Regions from separate parts of the Sideroxydans lithotrophicus ES-1 genome, predicted to be linked through region 3. Evidence: predicted binding sites of a transcription regulator. Region 3 holds the regulator's gene; each other region holds the start of a gene.
What was found. Region 3 encodes sigma-54, which starts transcription at its own class of promoters, with help from an activator protein. Its sites were predicted from a motif close to TGGCACNNTTCCTGCT; they were not measured.

Region 1 (6,059 bases), 380 kb from region 3:
CTCTATGAGGCGGGTACCGGCAGGCACCAATATGGTGATGCCGAGTTTTTCAAAGGTGACGCTGGCCTTAGGCATGATGAGATTCCTTGGGAGCAGGGCAAGGTTCTGAGCGATGGCAAGGATTGGAAATTGCGCGGAGCGCGGCGCTTGTTCCCTCGCCCTCCGGGAGAGGGTTTGGGTGAGGGAAGCGGGCTTGCCCGCTGGGGCAGGGTTCGTCTTTGGGTTGGCTATCGTTCAGCCCGATCCAGGCATCCACTGCTTTTGCATCGAAGCCGGCGCGGAATTCGCCGTCCACTTCCATCAGCGGGCGGCGGATCAGCAACGGTTCGGCGATCATCATCTCGAGCGCGGTATGTGCATCCACTGCGGCCGGATCCACTTCGCCGGATTTGACGCGCGGCGCGCTCGGGTTGAACCACTGCGCCACCGGCAGTGTGCCGAAGAACGGGCGCAGCCGCACCGCACTCCATTTTTCGGTGAGCAGGTTCTTTGCCAGCACGGTGTGGCCCGATGCGGCCAGCCACACCTTCTGCTTGGTGTTGTTGCCGCAACCGGGCTTCTCGTAGAAGACGACAGTGGCCATGATCGAATTTCTCAGGCGGCCAGTTTTTGCAGCGGGATGCCGGTGAGCGAACCCGGCGGATTCATCGCGTCGCCATCCTCGTTGAGGATCGCACCTTCGATCGGACAGATGGTGGCGCACTGCGGATCCTCGAAGTCGCCCGCACATTCGGTGCACTTGTTCGGGTCGATCAGAAAGTGCGGCTTCGCTTCGTAGATCGCCTTGCTCGGGCACAGCGGTTCGCATGCCCAGCAATTGACGCAGGATTCGATGATTTCGAGTGCCATGTTGTTTCCTTTCAACTAACCTGTCTTAGTCCCTCGCCCGCAAGCGGGAGAGGGGTTGGGGTGAGGGGAGGGATTCGAAGTGGAACGCCGTCAGTTGTTCGTAGCCCCTCATCCTCAATCCTTCTCCCGCCCGCGGGAGAAGGAAGCCAGAACAGCTTGTTAAGCCACCTTTTGTTGCTCGTCCGCCTTCGTTTCCAGCTTGCCCGCCACGCGCATCTCTTCGTATACCTTGAGGATCGCTTCCTCGATCGTTTCCATCGCGTGTTCGCCGTTCGGCTGGATGCCTGCGGCCTCCAGCGGCCCCCAGGGTTCGTAGCCGACCTTGCTGCACAGCACGACTTCACAACCGGCCAGTTCGCGGATGGTCACATCGAGTGCGCTTTCGCCGTCGCCGCAGGTGTCGCCGCCTTCACAGTACGGAATGGTCTTGCGGTGGCTGATGAAACGCACGCCCTCGGACGAAGCTTCGTAGATCAGGAACTCGCTGGCATGACCGAAGTGTTCGTTGATCACGCCGCCGCCCTTGGTGGCGACCGCCATCAGCACCGGACGTGTCACTTCTTTCTTCTGGATGCCCTGGATGCTGACCAGCTGCACCTTGGCTTCTTTCGCCAGACGTTTGCTTTCCAGTTCCTCGTTGATGGCCGCATGTACCTCGGCGCGCATCTTCATTGCCTCGGGATAATTGATGTCCATCTGCTCGATCTTGTCCATGGTGAACTCGGCACCGCGATCCTCGCCCAGCAGCCCCACCGCATCGGCACGGCACTGGCGGCAGTGGCGCATCATGTTCATGTCGCCCGCACACGCATCCTGCAAGGCCTGCAGCTCGTCGTGGGTCGGGCCGCGCTGACCGGTGAGACCGTAGTAGGTGCCGTGTTCGGCTTCGGAGATCAGCGGCATCACGTTGTGCAGGAACGCACCTTTGGATTTGACGATCTTCGAGACTTCTTCCAGATGCTTGTCGTTCACGCCGGGGATCATCACCGAGTTCACCTTCACCAGGATGCCCTTGGCGACCAGCATCTCCAGGCCCTTCTGTTGCTGCTCGATGAGGATGGCCGCACCTTCGCGTCCCTTGATACGCTTGTTCTTCCAGAAGATCCAAGGATAGATCTGCGCCCCCACGTCGGGATCGACGCAGTTGATGGTGATGGTCACGTGGTCGATGTTGTGCTTGGACAACTCCTCCACATGCTCCGGCAGCGACAGGCCGTTGGTGGACACGCACAGCTTGATGTCCGGCGCCTGCTCGGCCAACTGGCTGAACGTGGAGAACGTGCGCTCCGGGTTGGCCAAAGGATCGCCGGGGCCGGCGATGCCCAGCACCGTCATCTGCGGGATGGTCGCCGCGACGGCCAATACTTTCTTCACGGCCTGATCCGGATGGTGCAATTCGGACACCACGCCCGGACGGGACTCGTTGGCGCAGTCGTATTTGCGGTTGCAGTAATTGCACTGGATGTTGCATGCAGGGGCCACCGCCACATGCATGCGTGCGAAGTAGTGGTGCGCTTCCTCGGAATAACACGGGTGGTTGAACACCTTCTGGCGGATATGCTCCGGCAGATGGTTCATCTGGTCGTCGGTCGAGCCGCACGACCCGGCGGAACAGCCTCCTTTGGGAGCTTCGCTTGCTGCGTTGTTGATGACGGGTAGTTGCACGATGTGTCCTCCGGTAAGGTCTGGCTGAGTATGAGCAAACAGCGTGCCCGACAGATTTTGTCGCCTAACTCATTGTTTTATATATGGCGCGTTTGAATGCCATGCACCACTGTTGTAAATGGCACATGACACTCGCCCTGGCTTGTGGCGAAGGCTACAAAAACGCGGATCGGGATAGTCTAGGCAGGCAGGTTGGGCGAGTTTGACGTCAGCGATCGAGTCGCCATGTCCGAGTGCGCAAGTCGAGATTCCTTTGCGATCAGCATGTTGAATGTCGCAGCAGTTTTCTGTGTGCAAGTGTTGGCACTGTAATTGCACTCTGTGCATGCAACGCCATAGGCGCTTCATGGAGACGATGCGATGCAACAGCCAGAACTGATCACCCGGGAAGCCGCGCTGCGCGTGGCATTGGCGGCACGCACGCTGCCCAATACCACGCTGCCGCAATTGATCGATGTACTGCAGGAAAGACTGGGCGAGAGACTGGACGCGGATATCCTGCGCACCTTCACCGTCACCGACCTGAAGACAGGACTGGGCAGCCTGGACGGAGAAGAGGACGGCGAAGATATCGGCATCGGCCTGGAGGCGATGAAGCTGGCGGTGCGCATCCTGTGGGGCGATGCGGAGTCGGACGAGAAACTATCCGAGGTGCAGGCCTATAAAGACGGCGACATGCCCGGCTCCGTGCGGGTGGCGATCGCTTCCGATATCGGCATGACTCTGAGCGGACATTTCGGTTCATGCCTGCGCTTCCTGGTCTATCAGGTGTCGGCGACCGACAGCCGCCTGATCGGCATCCGTTCCGCGCTGGAGGCCGATTTCGCCGAAGACAAGAATGCCTTCCGCGCGCAGATCATCGGCGATTGCCATGTCGTCTATATCGTTTCCGTCGGCGGCCCTGCCGCCGCCAAGATCATTCGCGCCAACATCTACCCGATCAAGCGCCCGCAAGGCGGCAGCGCGGAAGAGGTGATCGCGGAGTTTCAGCAGGCGATGACGAATTCACCGCCGCCGTGGATGCTCAAGATACTGGGCGTCAGCGCCGAGCAGCGGCTGAAGAACTATACGGCTGCCGAAGTGCAGGAGTGACGCATGGCCAAGCTCAAGTCGAACCCTTACCAGACGACCAGCGACCTCATCGCCAACGCGATCGGCACCGCCAGGGTGTTCGGCGAGAACCGGCGCATCACCAACCTGGTCGCCAGCAGCATCGGGCGAATGATCATCGAAATGGATGGCAGCAATGAAGGAGACGAGTTGCTGGCTCATGCGCTGAGTTGCATCAGTGCGCAAGATGCCGAACATGTCCCGACGCTCCATTCGGCGCTGCATGCGCTGTCAGTCCTGGTCGAATGAAGCACCATCTCGACTGGTCTTCTTACGAGACAGCGGGGCAGGGCGATGCCTACGCCGGCATCCCCGCGACGGGCGGCGACTTCGCCAAGGCGGTCGCCGTGTGCATCAGCGACAAACTCTGCCAGCGCACGCCCAAGGGCGTGATGTGCCCCAGCTTCCGCGCCACCGACGATGCCGCGCATTCTCCGGGTGGCAGGGTGGTGGTGCTCAAGGCGGCGTTGAATGGAGAGTTCGGCGACGATGCCTTCGCCGATCCGCGGCTGGCTGCCGCGATGGAACTCTGCGTCGGCTGCAAGGGCTGCAAGCGCGAGTGCGCCAACCAGGTCGACATGGCCGCGATCAAGATCGAATACCAGGCGCAGGTCAATGCACTCAAGGGTGTGCCGCATCGCGATCGGCTGATAGCCGGTTTGCCGGGCTTACTGCGCTACCGTCGCGTCATGGGAGGCCTGATCCGCTGGCGCAATCGTGCATCGTGGTTGGCGAGAGCGGGCGAATTCATCTTTGGCATAGCTGCAAAACGAATACTGCCTGAACCGGCAGTCGCACCTTATGCGGCACCACGCAGCTGCGTAGAGAGCGCTGCTGGCGACAGGGATGTCATCCTGTTCATCGATACCTTCGCCATGCATTTCGAACCGGAGATCGCACGGGCTGCGCACCAGGTGCTCACTGCTGCGGGTTATCGCGTCATCACCTTGCGGGCCGCCGCAGACGACGAACCGGGCCGCGCCCTGTGTTGCGGTCGCACCTGGCTTTCGCTGGGGCAGGTCGATGCGGCAAGGCGCGAAGCTCGCCGCCTGCATGCCGCACTGCGCCCGGCGTTGGCCTCCGGCATCCCCATCGTCGGGCTGGAACCCTCGTGCATCCTGTCCTTGCGCGATGATCACCTGAAGCTCGGCCTGGGCGAAGAAGCGGTGGCGTTATCGAAGCAGGTCTACCTGTTCGAGGAATTCATCGCACGCGAGCATGACCGCAAACGCTTCGATCTCGAATTCAAACCGCTGCCGCGCGGCAAGACCCTGGTGCACGGGCACTGCCACCAGAAGGCTGTCGGCGCGATGAAGTCGCTGCGCAAGGTGTTGCGGCTGATCCCGGAGTTCGAGTTCGAATTCATCGAGGCGAGCTGTTGCGGCATGGCGGGCAGTTTCGGTCTGGAGGCCGAGCACGCCGACATCTCCATGCGCATGGCGGAGCTCGACCTGTTGCCCGCATTGCGAGCTGCGCCCGATGCGGCCATCCTCGCCAACGGTTTTTCCTGTCGCCACCAGATACGCGAAGGTGTGGCGCGCGATCCCATCCATGTCGCGCTGCTGTTGCGCGACGCGATCGACACCAGGGGGCAAACATGCTGACCGGAGCCATGCTCGGACTGATGCAGAAGCTTGCGCTGGACATCATGATCCTGACCGACGAGATCGGCGAAGAGGAGTTCTTCGCCAGTCGCATGACGCGCGCACAGACGCTGCAACTTTTGCGCAGCCTGGTGCAGACCGCCGCCAACCTGCCTGCCGGAACGCGCGAACGCATGCCGCAGATCGACTGGGCGGCATGGGCGGCCTTGCAGATCGCCCTCGCCAGGCCGTCGCAGCATCCGCTGCAGATCTGGGTGGCGATCAAGGAACTTACCCCGCTGACCGTGCAACAACTGAACGGCTACAAGAAAGTCCAGCCGCAGTTGTTCTCGATGGTGCCGTGAATCTGCGTCGGCAGATTGCGCTCTGGTGACTGTCGCATCACGGATACAACCCGGCCAGCTCCATTCCCGCCGCTACGGTTTGTTCTTCCTTGCTGTGCAAAGTTTTCAAATTTAGCAGCGCGTCTCCCTGCCATATGCCATTCGCGTAACAGGCGCGGTCGAGTTGCTTCAGCAATGGCTTGAGTGCGGCATCGTCGAGGCGGTCAGCCAATGCCTTGAGTCCTCTGGGCGGATCTTGCGGCCAGCTCGCGTGCGCCCATGCCAGCAAGTGGCGGCGTGCAGCCTGCGCATCGTTGTCCCGGCATGCCTGTCGGAACGCCTTGCGCGCCTCGCCCAGATCGGACGCTGATGCGGATGGCGTCGTTGCCTGCGTGTTCAAATGCGCCGGCTGTCTGGCTTTGCGCCGGCTGCTCAGCCACCAGGCGCCGAGTGTGCCCAGCCAGAGCAGCGCAAAGACGAGGCTGATCCAGGCCCAGCGATAGTCCGT
Region 2 (6,059 bases), 410 kb from region 3:
GGTGCCGCCGACGCGTTCCAGCTCGCCTTCCTGCAGCACGCGCAGAAGCTTGGCCTGAAACGACGGGGATATCTCGCCGATCTCGTCGAGGAACACGGTGCCGCCTTCGGCCTGTTCGAAGCGTCCCTTGCGTTGCGCCACCGCGCCGGTGAAGGCGCCTTTCTCGTGGCCGAACAATTCGCTCTCCAGCAGGGTCTCGGGCAACGCTGCGCAGTTGAGCTTGACGAAGCTGCCGCGTGCCCTCGGCGAGTTGTAATGGATGGCATTGGCGATGAGCTCCTTGCCGGTGCCGGTCTCGCCGCGGATCAGCACGGTGGTGTTCCATTTCGCCACCAGCCGCACTTGCTCGAAGATGCGCCGCATCGGCTGGGTGTGGCCGATGATGTTGTCGAAGCCGTACTGGCCGCGCACGGTGCGGCGCAACACGTCGCGCTCCTCGGCGATCTCGTTCTTTTCCTGCGCCACTTCCTGCGACAGGCGCACGCTCTGGCCGATCAGGTTGGCGACCATCTCGAGGAAGCGCTGGTATTCGCTGAGCTGTTTGGTGATGCTGGGCGCGGGTTGTGCCGCCAGCACGCCGACCACTTTCTGGCCGATGCGGATCGGCACGCCGACGAAAGCCCCCTGCGGGTTGTAGATGCCCATGCGGCTGAGGAAGCGCGGTTCGTCCATGATGCATGCGACCACGATGCTGTTGCCGGTCTTGAGGATGGTGCCGACCACGCCTTCGCCGGGCTGATAGCTGACCTCTTCGGTGACGGCATCCGATACGCCGTACACCAGCGATACCTGCAACTCGCCGCTTGCGGCGTCGATCAGGCTGACCATGCCGCGTTCCAGCGCGACGCCTTCATGCAGTGCATGCAGCACGCCGTCCAGCGTTTCCTTGAAGTTGAGCGAACGCGACAACACCTTGCTCACCTGGTACAGCGTCTCCAGTTCAGAGCGGAGCAGGTCGAGCTCGTGCCCAGACCTTCTTTCGATGCGTTCTTCAACCATGATTGGCTCCCGTGAGCAGCGGCAGTTGCACACGTACGCGGCAGCCGGCGTGATAACCGGGATCGATGTCGATGGTGCCGCCGTGCCGGATCACCACTTCCTGTGCCATCGCCAGGCCGAGGCCGAGATGCTGCCGCGCCGCACCCTTGGTGGTGAAGAACGGCTGGAACACTTTGTAACGCAGATCGTCGGCGATGCCGGGGCCGCTGTCTTCGACGAACACTTCGAGATGGTCGCCGCGCGATGTGCAGGCGATGCGCAGCTCGCGCTGGCCGCCGCGGCGTTCGTTCACCGCTTCGACGGCGTTCGAGATGAGCTGTTTGAACAGGTTGGTCAATTGGCCAGGATGTCCGGATACCACCGGGGGCTCGTTCGAAGGAGACCACTCCACCACGATGCCCGCGCCGAGCAGGCTGGCGGTGGTGAGCTTGAGCACATCGGCCAAGACTTCGTTGAGATTGACCGGCTGCAGCGCTTCATTGCCCTGCTCGGGGATGCAGCCGCGCAGCGTCTCCAGCACTTCGCGGCTCTTTTGCATGGCTTCTTCCAGCGCGCTGGCTGCGGGCAGGTCGGCGCCCGCTTCGCGGCGGCGCTCCATCATGTTGGCAGCGGCGCTCAGCATGTTGAGCGGGCCTTCCAGTTGATACACCGCTCCCGCCAGCGTCTCGCGCAGGCCCTGGATGCGTTCCTGTTCGGCCAGCAGCGCGCGCAGGCTGTTGATGCGCAGCGCTTCCTGCTGGCGCTTGATCTCGCTGATGTCCTGGATGGTGAGCAGCAGATAGTGGCGGCGCAGCGGTTCGTAGAACGCGTCTGCACCGACGTCGTGTTCCTCGAACCACGATATCGCGCAGGAGAACCAGCGCGTCGGGCGTTTGGGCGATTCGATGCACACTTCGCGCGCGGCGATGTTGCGATGTTTCTCATAGGCCTTGGTATATGCATCGCCCATCTGTAAACGCAGTGCTTCGAGCAGCCTTACCGCCGGCTCCTTGCCGAGGTCGCCGATGAGTTTCTTGTATTCCTGGTTGTCCAGCAGCACGTGCTCGTTTTCGTCCAGCAGCACGATGGCGACCTGCGCCGCATCCACCACCGATTCGATCAGCGTCTTCTGGTTCTGCACCTGCCGTTCCAACCGGTGCACCTCGGTCACGTCGCGGTGCATGCCGAGATAGTGCGTGGTCAGGCCTGCTTCGCCCACCACCGGCGTGATGGTGACATCGGCCAGATAGCGGTTGCCGTCCTTGCGCTTGTTCACCAGCAGGCCGTTCCACGGGCGCTGGCGCTGGATCTGTGCCCACAATGTCTCGTACACCAGCTTGGGCGTGACGCGGTACGAGAGGATGGATTCGTTGTGCCCGACGATCTCGTCCTGCCCGTATCCGGTGATGCGCTGGAATGCGGCGTTGGCATACAGGATATTGGCGCGTGCATCGGTGATGGAGATCGCCAGTGCGGCCTGTTCCACTGCCTGGCGGAACAGATGCGAAGGCACATTGCTGTCGCTGTCCATGCTGGATGCTTGCAGATTCGGTTCGTTCGGTGCTTGCGGCTTGGACATGATGGTTCCATTTCATGTGGATACAGTCTGTTCAGCAATATCTGTGCCGATGATTTTCCTTTCCGGCTCAACGGCGGCAATGACAGGCGGTTTGTCGCGTTTGCTACATCAGGGCGCGCCCCGACCTGACAACGACAAAGGTTTTTTGCACCTGTATGGTGCGCCCCGGTATCAAACGCCTGATTCTGTGCGGCTCGATCCTGCATGCATTCCTTGGCACGCCGCTTGCACTAAGGAGCACAGGAGATTATCGATATGCGCGAATATTTGATGTTGTTGCTCAGCACGGTGCTGGTGAACAACGTGGTGCTGGTGAAGTTCCTGGGACTGTGCCCGTTCATGGGCATCTCCAAGAAGACCGATACCGCCATCAGCATGGGACTGGCCACGACCTTTGTGATGACCATGGCCTCTGCAGCCTGCTGGATGCTGGAGCACTGGCTGCTGGTTCCGCTGGGCATGGTCTATCTGCGCATCCTTGTCTATATCCTGGTCATCGCCGTCGTCGTGCAATTCACCGAGATGGTGGTGCGCAAGACCAACCCGGGGCTGTACCAGGTGCTGGGTATCTATCTGCCGCTCATCACCACCAACTGCGCAGTGCTGGGCATCCCGTTGCTGACCACGCAAGAGAAACTGCCTTTCGTCAACAGCCTGTTATATGGCTTCGGCTCGGCTGCCGGTTTCACCCTGGTGTTGCTGCTGTTCGCCGGATTGCGCGAACGGCTGGCGTTGGCGCAAGTGCCGTCCGCTTTCGTCGGTGCGCCGATCGGCTTCATCACGGCAAGTCTGCTGGCGCTGGCCTTCATGGGTTTTGCGGGGCTGGTTTAAATATGAAAAATCTTTTTAGCCACAGAGAACACAGAGATCACAGAGAAAGATATGCAGGGTTTTCTCTGTGTGCTCTGTGTTCTCTGTGGCTAAGTGGGTTTTAAGGAGATTGAAATGTTCACGGCTATTGTCAGTCTGACTATCCTCGGTTCGGCTATGGGACTGTTCCTCGGCTACTCCGCGCGCAAGCTTGAGGTGGAAGGCAATCCGCTGGTCGCCGAGATACAGGCCATCCTGCCGGGATCGCAATGCGGCCAATGCGGCTTCCCCGGCTGTGCCGGTGCCGCGCAGGCGCTGGCCGACCGCAATGCGCCGGTCACGCTGTGCCCGCCGGGTGGGCGCGCGGTGGTGCAGGCGCTGGCGCTGAAGCTCGGCATCGAAGCGAACCTTTCCGATGTCGCCGACAATGTGCCGATGGTCGCCGAAGTGAAAGAGGAGATCTGCATCGGCTGCACGCGCTGCTTCAAGGTGTGCCCGACCGACGCCATCATGGGCGCGGCGCAGCAGATCCATGTGGTGTTCCGCGAAGCGTGCACCGCCTGCGGCAAATGCGAGGAAGTCTGTCCGACCGAATCGGTGAAGCTGCAGCCGATCCCGGTGACGCTGCAATCCTGGCACTGGCACAAGCCGATGGTGGGGGTGGCAGCATGAGCAGAGAGCAGGGGCCCCACGTGTGGGGATGTGAACGTCCGCGAGTGCGGGAGGGTCGTTGCGCAGCAACGGGGTACCCACCGGCCTCCTCCTTGCGAGGGGTGCTGCCGAGCCTCCGACACGCTGCATGTTGCGTTCCATCTCTCTCTAATGAGGAGGCAGCATGAAACTATTCGATCTGCGCGGCGGCGTGCATCCGGAAGGTCGCAAGGACTTGTCGGCCGAGCGCCATATTCGCGCATTGCCGTTGCCGAAAAAACTGTTCGTGCCGTTGCAGCAACATATCGGTGCACCTGCCACGCCGGTGGTGAAAGTGGGTGACCATGTATTGAAAGGACAGCTGCTTGCGGCAGCGCAAGGCACCGTGTCGTCATCGGTGCATGCACCGACCTCCGGCGTGATCGTCGCGATGGGCGATTTCCCTGCACCGCATCCATCCGGCTTGCCGGTGCCGACCATCACGCTGGAAAGCGACGGTGAAGACAAATGGATCGCGACCGAGTCGGTGGACGATCCGTTCGCGCTCTCGCCCGAGAACATCGCCGCGCGTGTCGCGGTGGCCGGCATCGTCGGCCTGGGCGGCGCGACTTTCCCTGCGGCACTCAAACTGAACCTGAGCCGCAGCAGCGGCGTGCAGACGCTGATCATGAACGGCGGCGAATGCGAACCCTACCTGACCTGCGACGACCGCATCATGCGCGAGCGGGCAGGGCAGATCGTCGAAGGCATACGCCTGATCGCGATTGCGGTTGCCGCCAAGGAAGTGCTGGTCGGCATCGAGGACAACAAGCCGGAAGCCATCGCTGCCATGCAAGCTGCGGCGGAAGGCAGTGCGGTCAAAGTCGTGACGATGCCGAGCATGTATCCGATGGGTTCGGAGAAGCAGATCATCCAGGTGCTGACCGGCAAGGAGATCCCCGCGGGTGGACGTCCCGCCGACATCGGTGTGCTGGTGCACAACGTCGCCACCGCGTTCGCCGTGCAGCAGGCGATCCGGTACGGGCGGCCATTGATCTCGCGCATCGTCACCGTCAGCGGCGGGGCGATCAAGACAGCGTGCAATGTGGAAGCCTTGGTCGGCACGCCGGTACAGGAATTGATCGATTTTGCAGATGGCTATGTGCAACCCGCTGCTCGTCTGGTGCTGGGCGGGCCGATGATGGGGCAGCAATTCACCAATACCGAGGTGCCCGTGGTCAAAGGCACCAGCGGTGTGCTGGCGCTGACGGCGAAAGAGATCGGGCAGGCGGAGGCATCGCCGTGCATCCGTTGTTCGACCTGCGTGCGTGCGTGTCCGGTCGGTCTGTTGCCGCTGGAGATGGCTTCGCGCATCCGCGTTTCCGATCTTGCCGGTGCAGTCGCATTCGGGCTGAAGGATTGCATCGCCTGCGGCTCCTGCTCGTATGTCTGCCCGGCGCATATCCCGCTGGTGCACTACTTCAACTACGCCAAGGGCGACCTGGCCGGACAGGAGCGTGCCAAGCTGAAACAGGAAGCCACCAAAAAACTGGCCGATGCACGCAACGAACGCATCGCCCGTATCGAACGCGAACGGGCCGAGGCCGCGGCAAAACGCAAGGCCGCACGCGAGGCGAAAGAACGGGCCGCGAAAGAGGCGGCGGCGAAGGTGGAGGTCGTATGAGTAACGTTGCTATGCGCCTATGTATTCAACGAGCCCAGCCAGTCCCCTCTCCCGCTCGCGGGAGAGGGTTAGGGAGAGGGAAGATATTTGAAATATTCATGTCATTTTCGAAATACGCTCTCTCCCCCCGCCCCTCTCCCACAAGTGGGCGAGGGGAGCTAATCGCAAGGAGGTCTTCATGAACCCCATCGCACACTCCCCGCACGCACATGCTCCAGTCTCCATCGGCAAGGTGATGGGCACGGTATTGATCGCGCTCACTCCGGCCACACTGTTCGGATTCTGGCTGTATGGCTGGCCTGCGATCAACCTGTGGGCAGTATCGCTGATCGCCGCCATCGTCGGCGAAGCTGTGGTCGTGAATCTGCAGGGACGCGC
Region 3 (6,059 bases):
GCTGGTCGCGCGATAACGGCACTTCCTTGAACACCTTGCCGCCGCTGCGGATGATGGCCTTGTCTGCCGCGCCGCCGGACCAGACGGTGACCGTTATCCAGACAGTGCACAGGATGCCGGTGAGCAGGGTGAGGTAGTCGCCGGGCTTGATATGGTGGAACACGGTCAGGCTTGCTGCGCGAGTTCGCGATGACGCAACAGCACCTGTTGCTGCGACCTGAAATGTCGTGTGAGCTTCTCGGCGAAGTAGACCGAACGATGCTGCCCGCCGGTACAGCCGATGGCGACAGTGAGGTAACTGCGGTTGTCGGCGACGAAGCTGGGCAGCCAGTTTTCGACGAAGCCGCAGATGTCGGCATACATCTTTTGCACGGCAGCCGTGTTTTCCAGGAAGTCGATCACCGGCTGGTCGCGCCCGGTGAGCGGACGCAGTACCGGGTCGTAATGCGGATTGGGCAGGCAGCGCACGTCGAACACGAAGTCCGCATCCAGCGGCAAGCCGTTCTTGAAAGCGAAGGACTCGAACAGCAGCGTCAGGCGCGCGCGGTCCAGTGTGATGAACTGCTTGATCCAGGCGCGCAGCGCGTTGGCATTGAGGTCGCTGGTGTCGATGTGATGCCCGATGTTGGCGATCTCGGCGAGCAGCTCGCGTTCGAGGGCGACGCTTTCCGGCAGCGTCTTCACGCCATCGCTGAGCGGGTGCAGACGGCGCGTCTCGGAGAAGCGCTTCACCAGCGTCTCGTTCTTGGCGTCGAGGAAAAGCACGTGCACATCTACTTGTTGTTGCCGCAATTTTTCGATGTATTGCGGCAACAACAGGACGCTGTTGCCGCTGCGCACATCGACGCTGACCGCGACCTTCCTGATGCCGGCCAACTTCAGATTGTTGGTCAGCACATGCAGCAGTTCGGCGGGCAGGTTGTCCACGCAATAGTAGCCGCTGTCTTCCAGTACATTGAGAGCGACGCTCTTGCCGGAGCCGGATAAGCCGCTGATCAGGAACAGCTGCATAGTCTGCCTCTACTAATCTGCTGCGCAGCACGATTGCTGCGTCGCATGCTCGTTCAATCCTTGCCTACCTGTGAGGTATGTCTCGTCATTCACTGTGCGGCTCCTTGCACTCATGCTTGCTCGCGACGATTATTAGACGCATCCATTATTTACTGCTCCTGCATGTGCTGCTCGTGGCGCTCGATGAACTCCTTCATGGTGTCGATGCCGCGCTGCTGCAGCACGAAATTGCGTGCGGCGGCTTCCACCAGCACGGCGAGGTTGCGGCCCGCCATCACCGGGAGCTCCACCTTGCTGATCTTGATTCCCAGGATCTCCTCGACGCCGGAGGTGGGCAGGCGCTCCAGCTTGGACAGGTCGTCGAAGGGCGGGCGATACAGATGGACGATCAGTTTCAGGCTCTTCTTGCGGCGCACCGCCGTCTCGCCGAACATGGTGCGGATATTGAGCATGCCCAAGCCGCGCACTTCGAGGAAATCGCGCAGCAGGTCAGGGCAGCGGCCTTCCAGCGTTTCCGGCGAGATGCGGTACAGCTCGGTGATGTCGTCCGCCACCAGGCCGCTGCCGCGCGTGATGAGTTCCAGCGCCAGTTCGCTCTTGCCCACGCCGCTGTCGCCGGTGATCATCACCCCGACGCCGAGCACATCGAGGAACACGCCGTGGCGTGTGGTGGAATCGGCCAGTCCCTTGACGATGTAGTGGCGGATCATCCACATCAGTTGCACGCTGCCCAGCGGCGAGCGGAACAGCGGGGTGTGGGTGCGGTTGGCGAAATCCAGCAGGCCCTTCGGTATCTCGGTTTCCCCAGCCACGATCAGGCACAGCGGTTCGCCTTCTTCCAGCTGGGTCAGCGCGGTGGCCAGCTCCGCCGGAGAAAGCGCGTGCAGATAATCCAGTTCGGTGCTGCTCAGTACCTGCACCCAGTTCGGGTGGATCAGGTTCATGTGGCCGATCAGGCCGCGGTTGGAGGCGTTGACGACTTCGCTTTCCAGCACGCGATCCGTGCCTTTTTCGCCGCCCACCCAGACGAGGCTCAGGCGTTCCTGCTTGTCTTCGAAGAGTTGCTGGATATTGACCTGGGCCATTACAGATACCTCTTAAAAATCCAAAGTTTCGTCGTCATGCCGCGTTGCGCGCGAAAAATCTTGCTTACATATACCAACATATGCGGCGCTACGATTTGTCGCGCGCGCCTTGCCTGACTTAGAAATTTGAATTTTAAGAGGCATCTGTTGCATCTATCCTTGCCAGTCGGCGAACAGCTTCTGGATCGCGACCGGATCATCGGTGGCCTGCAGTTGGTCGCGGAAGGTCTTGTCGCAGAACATCTGCGCCAGTTCGCCCAGCAGTTGCAGATGCAGGTCGGTTGCCCGTTCCGGAACGAGCAGTACAAAAATGAAATTCACCGGCAATCCGTCCGGTGCGTCGAAGGGGATGGGGTTCTGCATCTTGACGAAGGCTGCCGCCGCATCGCGCAAACCCTTCACGCGACCGTGCGGGATGGCCACGCCCTGGCCCAATCCGGTGGAACCCAGCTTCTCGCGCGCGAACAGGCTGTCGAACACCTGGCTGCGGGCGATGCCCAACGTATTTTCGAACAACAGGCCGACGCGCTCGAACACCCGCTTCTTGCTGGCCGATTCGTTATCCAGCAGCACGCATTCCGGGGTCAGGATCTTACTGATTAGACTCATGCTGATTCACCATTGCGAAAAAACAGGGCAACCACTTCTGATTGCCCTGTGTTGTTTCATTCTGCAGCGCTGTGCTTGCCGGATTCGTCGTGGCGGCGTGCAGTGTGTTTTTCCTTGTGTTTCAGCACCTGGCGGTCCAGCGAATCGACCAATGCATCGATCGCGGTATACAGGTTGCTGTCTTCCGTCTCGGCGAAGATGTTCTTGCCGGAAACGTGGACGTTGGCCTCGGCCTTCTGCACCAGCTTGTCCACCGACAGGATCACGTTGATGTCGATCACGTTGTCGAAATGACGTTTGACCTTGTCCAGTTTGCTGAGCACATGCTCGCGGATGGCCGGGGTGATTTCGAGATGACGTCCTGTGAGGTTGAGGTTCATGGCCTGCTCCTTATGGTTAGAGTGATTTACGAAGATTTACCGGAAGGATGTTCATGCCCTCGCGGTATTTTGCCACGGTACGGCGGGCGACCAATATGCCCTGCTGTGCCAGGATTTCGGACATGCGACTGTCGGTGAGGGGGTGCTTGGCATCCTCCTCGCTGACCAGTTGCTTGATGAGTGCGCGGATGGCGGTGGAGGAGCACGCGCCGCCTGCTTCGGTGGCCAGACCGCTGCCGAAGAAGTACTTGAATTCGTAGATGCCGCGCGGGGTGAGCATGAACTTCTGCGTAGTCACGCGCGAAATGGTGGACTCGTGCAACTCGAGCTGTTCGGCGATCTCGCGCAGCACCAGCGGGCGCATGGCGATGTCGCCGTGCTCGAAGAACTGGCGCTGGCGCTCGACGATGGCCTGCGACACGCGCAGGATGGTCTCGAAGCGCTGCTGCAGGTTCTTGATGAACCAGCGCGCTTCCTGCAATTGGCCGGCCATCTCCTGCGCGTTCTTCTCGTTGCGCTGCTGCAGGATGTTGGCATACACCTGATTGATGCGCAGGCGCGGCATGGCCTCCGGATTCAGGCGTGCGCGCCAGATGCCGCCGTGGCGTTCCACCAGCACATCCGGCACCACATAGTCTGCCGCACGATGCTCGAAAGCAGATCCGGGTTTGGGTTGCAGATGCACGATCAGGTCCTGGGCGCAGCGCAGGGCATCGTCATCGCAGCGCAGGGTCTTTTTCAGTTTGCTGAAGTCGCGGGCGGCCAGCAGATCCAGATATTGGCTGACGATGGTCAAAGCCAGGTCCCGGCCCGGCACATCTTCAGGCATGTCGCGCAGTTGCAGCGCCAGGCATTCGCTCAGGTTGCGCGCACCGATGCCGGGGGCATCCAGATGCTGCAGCTGCACCAGCGCCGTTTCCAGGTCGTCCAGGGTGATATCCAGTTCCGGCGGCAGCAGCTCGACGATCTCTTCCAGCGGCTGCGACAGGTAGGCGTTCTCGTCCAGCGCATCGATGAGCAGGCCGACGATCTTTTTGTCGCGCGGATCCATCTGGCTCATGTTCAATTCCCAGAGCAAGTGCTCACGCATGCTGGGTTTTTCGGCAGCGACCTCCGAATAGCCGTCGTCCTCGTCATCCGGGCTGGAAGCGGAGGTCGATGAGAACGAGGGTTCCGGCCATTCGTTGCTGTCGTTGCGTGATTCCGCTTCGGCGGGCTCGCTGCTTTCGGCACTGCTGGATGGGGCGGGGGTATCGGTGCTGCTGTTGCCGCTGTAGGTCTGGTTGGTATTGTCGTCCTCGCGTTCGAGGAAAGGATTCTCGTCCAGCAGGCGCGCAGTCTCCTGATTGATCTCCAGCGTCGAGAGTTGCAGCAGCTTGATAGCCTGCTGCAACTGCGGCGTCAGCATCAGTTGTTGGGATTGTCTGAGTTGGAGAGAGTGTTTCATTACTGGTTTTGGCGTGTGTGCGGCGCTATCTTATAACTTGAAGTGCTCGCCCAGATACACCTTCCTCACGCCCTCATTATAGATGATTTCCTCGGGCTTGCCTTCGGCCATCACCGAGCCGGCATTGATGATGTAGGCGCGGTCGCAGATGCCCAGCGTCTCGCGCACGTTATGGTCGGTGATCAGCACGCCGATGCCACGCTCTTTGAGGAAGCGGATGATCTTCTGGATATCCAGCACGGCAATGGGGTCGACCCCGGCAAAAGGCTCATCAAGCAGGATGAAGCGCGGGTCGGTGGCCAGCGAACGGGCGATCTCGACGCGGCGGCGTTCGCCGCCGGACAGGCTGATGGCGGGATTGTCGCGGATATGGGTGATGTGCAGGTCGTTCAGCAATGCCTCCAGTCGTGCGTCCATCTCGGCGGGGGCATAGCCCTGCAATTCGAGCACTGCCTTGATGTTTTCGGTCACGGTCAGGCGGCGGAAGATGGAGGCCTCCTGCGGCAGGTAGGCCAGCCCGAGGCGCGCGCGGCGATGGATGGGCAAATGGGTGATGTCCTGGTCGTCGATGAAGATCTCGCCGCCATCGGCGGCGACGAGGCCGACGATCATGTAGAAGCTGGTGGTCTTGCCTGCGCCGTTCGGGCCCAGTAGTCCCACCACTTCGCCGCTCTTCACGGACAGCGAGACATCCTGCACCACGGTGCGGGCGCGATAACGTTTTTTCAGCGAGACGGTTCTGAGTTCGCTCATGGTTTTTGCTTTGAAAGGGTTGGGCTGGTCTGGATGGTGAGTGGCGCTGCCGAGCCGCTGGCCGGCTCTTTGGCCTTGGGCTGGATCACTGCGTGCGCTCGCCCTTTGTCGGGGTCGTTGAGGCGGGTCGGATCGCCGCTGACCTCGAACACCTCGGTACGGGTGCTGTAGGCGATGTGGTCGCCCTGTACGTCATCCTGGTCGCGCTTGACCCGGGCATGGCCGAAGAAATCCACCGTTTCGGTGCGTGTATCGTATTCGATGCGGTCGCCATAGCCTTCCATATACTGATCGGTGCCCTCGTGTTTCTGGCGGAAATTGGCGGGGCTGCCGGTGGCGGTACAGTGCTTGTTGCCCAGTTTATCCTGCGTGAGCACGATCTTCTCGGCCTGGATGAACAACGTTCCCTGGGTGAGTTCCACCTGGCCCTCGAACACGCTGGTTTGCTTCGCATCATCGATGACGACGCGATCCGATTCCACATGGATAGGTTTGTCGCGGTCTGCGTGTTCGGCGAGCGCAAGGTTGTTCCAGCCCATCAGCAGCAGGCTGCACAGTGCGGCATTAATTGCGGTTCGGCTCATGGTTGGCCCTGACGCGCGATAGCAATTTGACCGTGCGCGCTTGGTTGTCGAGTTCCATGCCGACGGCACGGATGATGTTGTACTGGTTCGTCATCACCACCGACTGGTTGGTCTCCGCCCAGTCGCGATCGGGCACGACATGCAGATAGCCGGTTACGAAACGCTGTTCGCCGAGGTCGCCGCTGGCCGG

Region 1: the regulator sigma-54 is predicted to act here: its motif matches at 2,548-2,563, upstream of nifB (nitrogenase cofactor biosynthesis protein NifB).
Region 2: the regulator sigma-54 is predicted to act here: its motif matches at 2,591-2,606, upstream of nifL (nitrogen fixation negative regulator NifL).

Annotation. Positions count from the first base shown of each region.
Region 1 covers NC_013959.1:821,259-827,317, forward strand. The annotation lists gene SLIT_RS04170 (2Fe-2S iron-sulfur cluster-binding protein) at 1-75, opposite strand, end outside; gene SLIT_RS04175 (ArsC/Spx/MgsR family protein) at 68-583, opposite strand; gene SLIT_RS04180 (4Fe-4S dicluster domain-containing protein) at 595-849, opposite strand; gene nifB (nitrogenase cofactor biosynthesis protein NifB) at 1,009-2,514, opposite strand; gene SLIT_RS04190 (dinitrogenase iron-molybdenum cofactor biosynthesis protein) at 2,875-3,606, shown strand; gene SLIT_RS04195 (hypothetical protein) at 3,610-3,873, shown strand; gene SLIT_RS04200 ((Fe-S)-binding protein) at 3,870-5,228, shown strand; gene SLIT_RS04205 (HepT-like ribonuclease domain-containing protein) at 5,222-5,572, shown strand; gene SLIT_RS04210 (BatD family protein) at 5,610-6,059, opposite strand, start outside.
Region 2 covers NC_013959.1:841,711-847,769, forward strand. The annotation lists gene nifA (nif-specific transcriptional activator NifA) at 1-999, opposite strand, end outside; gene nifL (nitrogen fixation negative regulator NifL) at 992-2,557, opposite strand; gene rsxA (electron transport complex subunit RsxA) at 2,813-3,388, shown strand; gene SLIT_RS04305 (RnfABCDGE type electron transport complex subunit B) at 3,503-4,039, shown strand; gene rsxC (electron transport complex subunit RsxC) at 4,203-5,681, shown strand; gene SLIT_RS04315 (RnfABCDGE type electron transport complex subunit D) at 5,860-6,059, shown strand, end outside.
Region 3 covers NC_013959.1:436,640-442,698, forward strand. The annotation lists gene SLIT_RS02145 (NusG domain II-containing protein) at 1-163, opposite strand, end outside; gene rapZ (RNase adapter RapZ) at 166-1,011, opposite strand; gene hprK (HPr(Ser) kinase/phosphatase) at 1,161-2,096, opposite strand; gene SLIT_RS02160 (PTS sugar transporter subunit IIA) at 2,250-2,705, opposite strand; gene hpf (ribosome hibernation-promoting factor, HPF/YfiA family) at 2,762-3,085, opposite strand; gene SLIT_RS02170 (RNA polymerase factor sigma-54) at 3,102-4,532, opposite strand; gene lptB (LPS export ABC transporter ATP-binding protein) at 4,563-5,285, opposite strand; gene lptA (lipopolysaccharide transport periplasmic protein LptA) at 5,282-5,869, opposite strand; gene lptC (LPS export ABC transporter periplasmic protein LptC) at 5,850-6,059, opposite strand, start outside.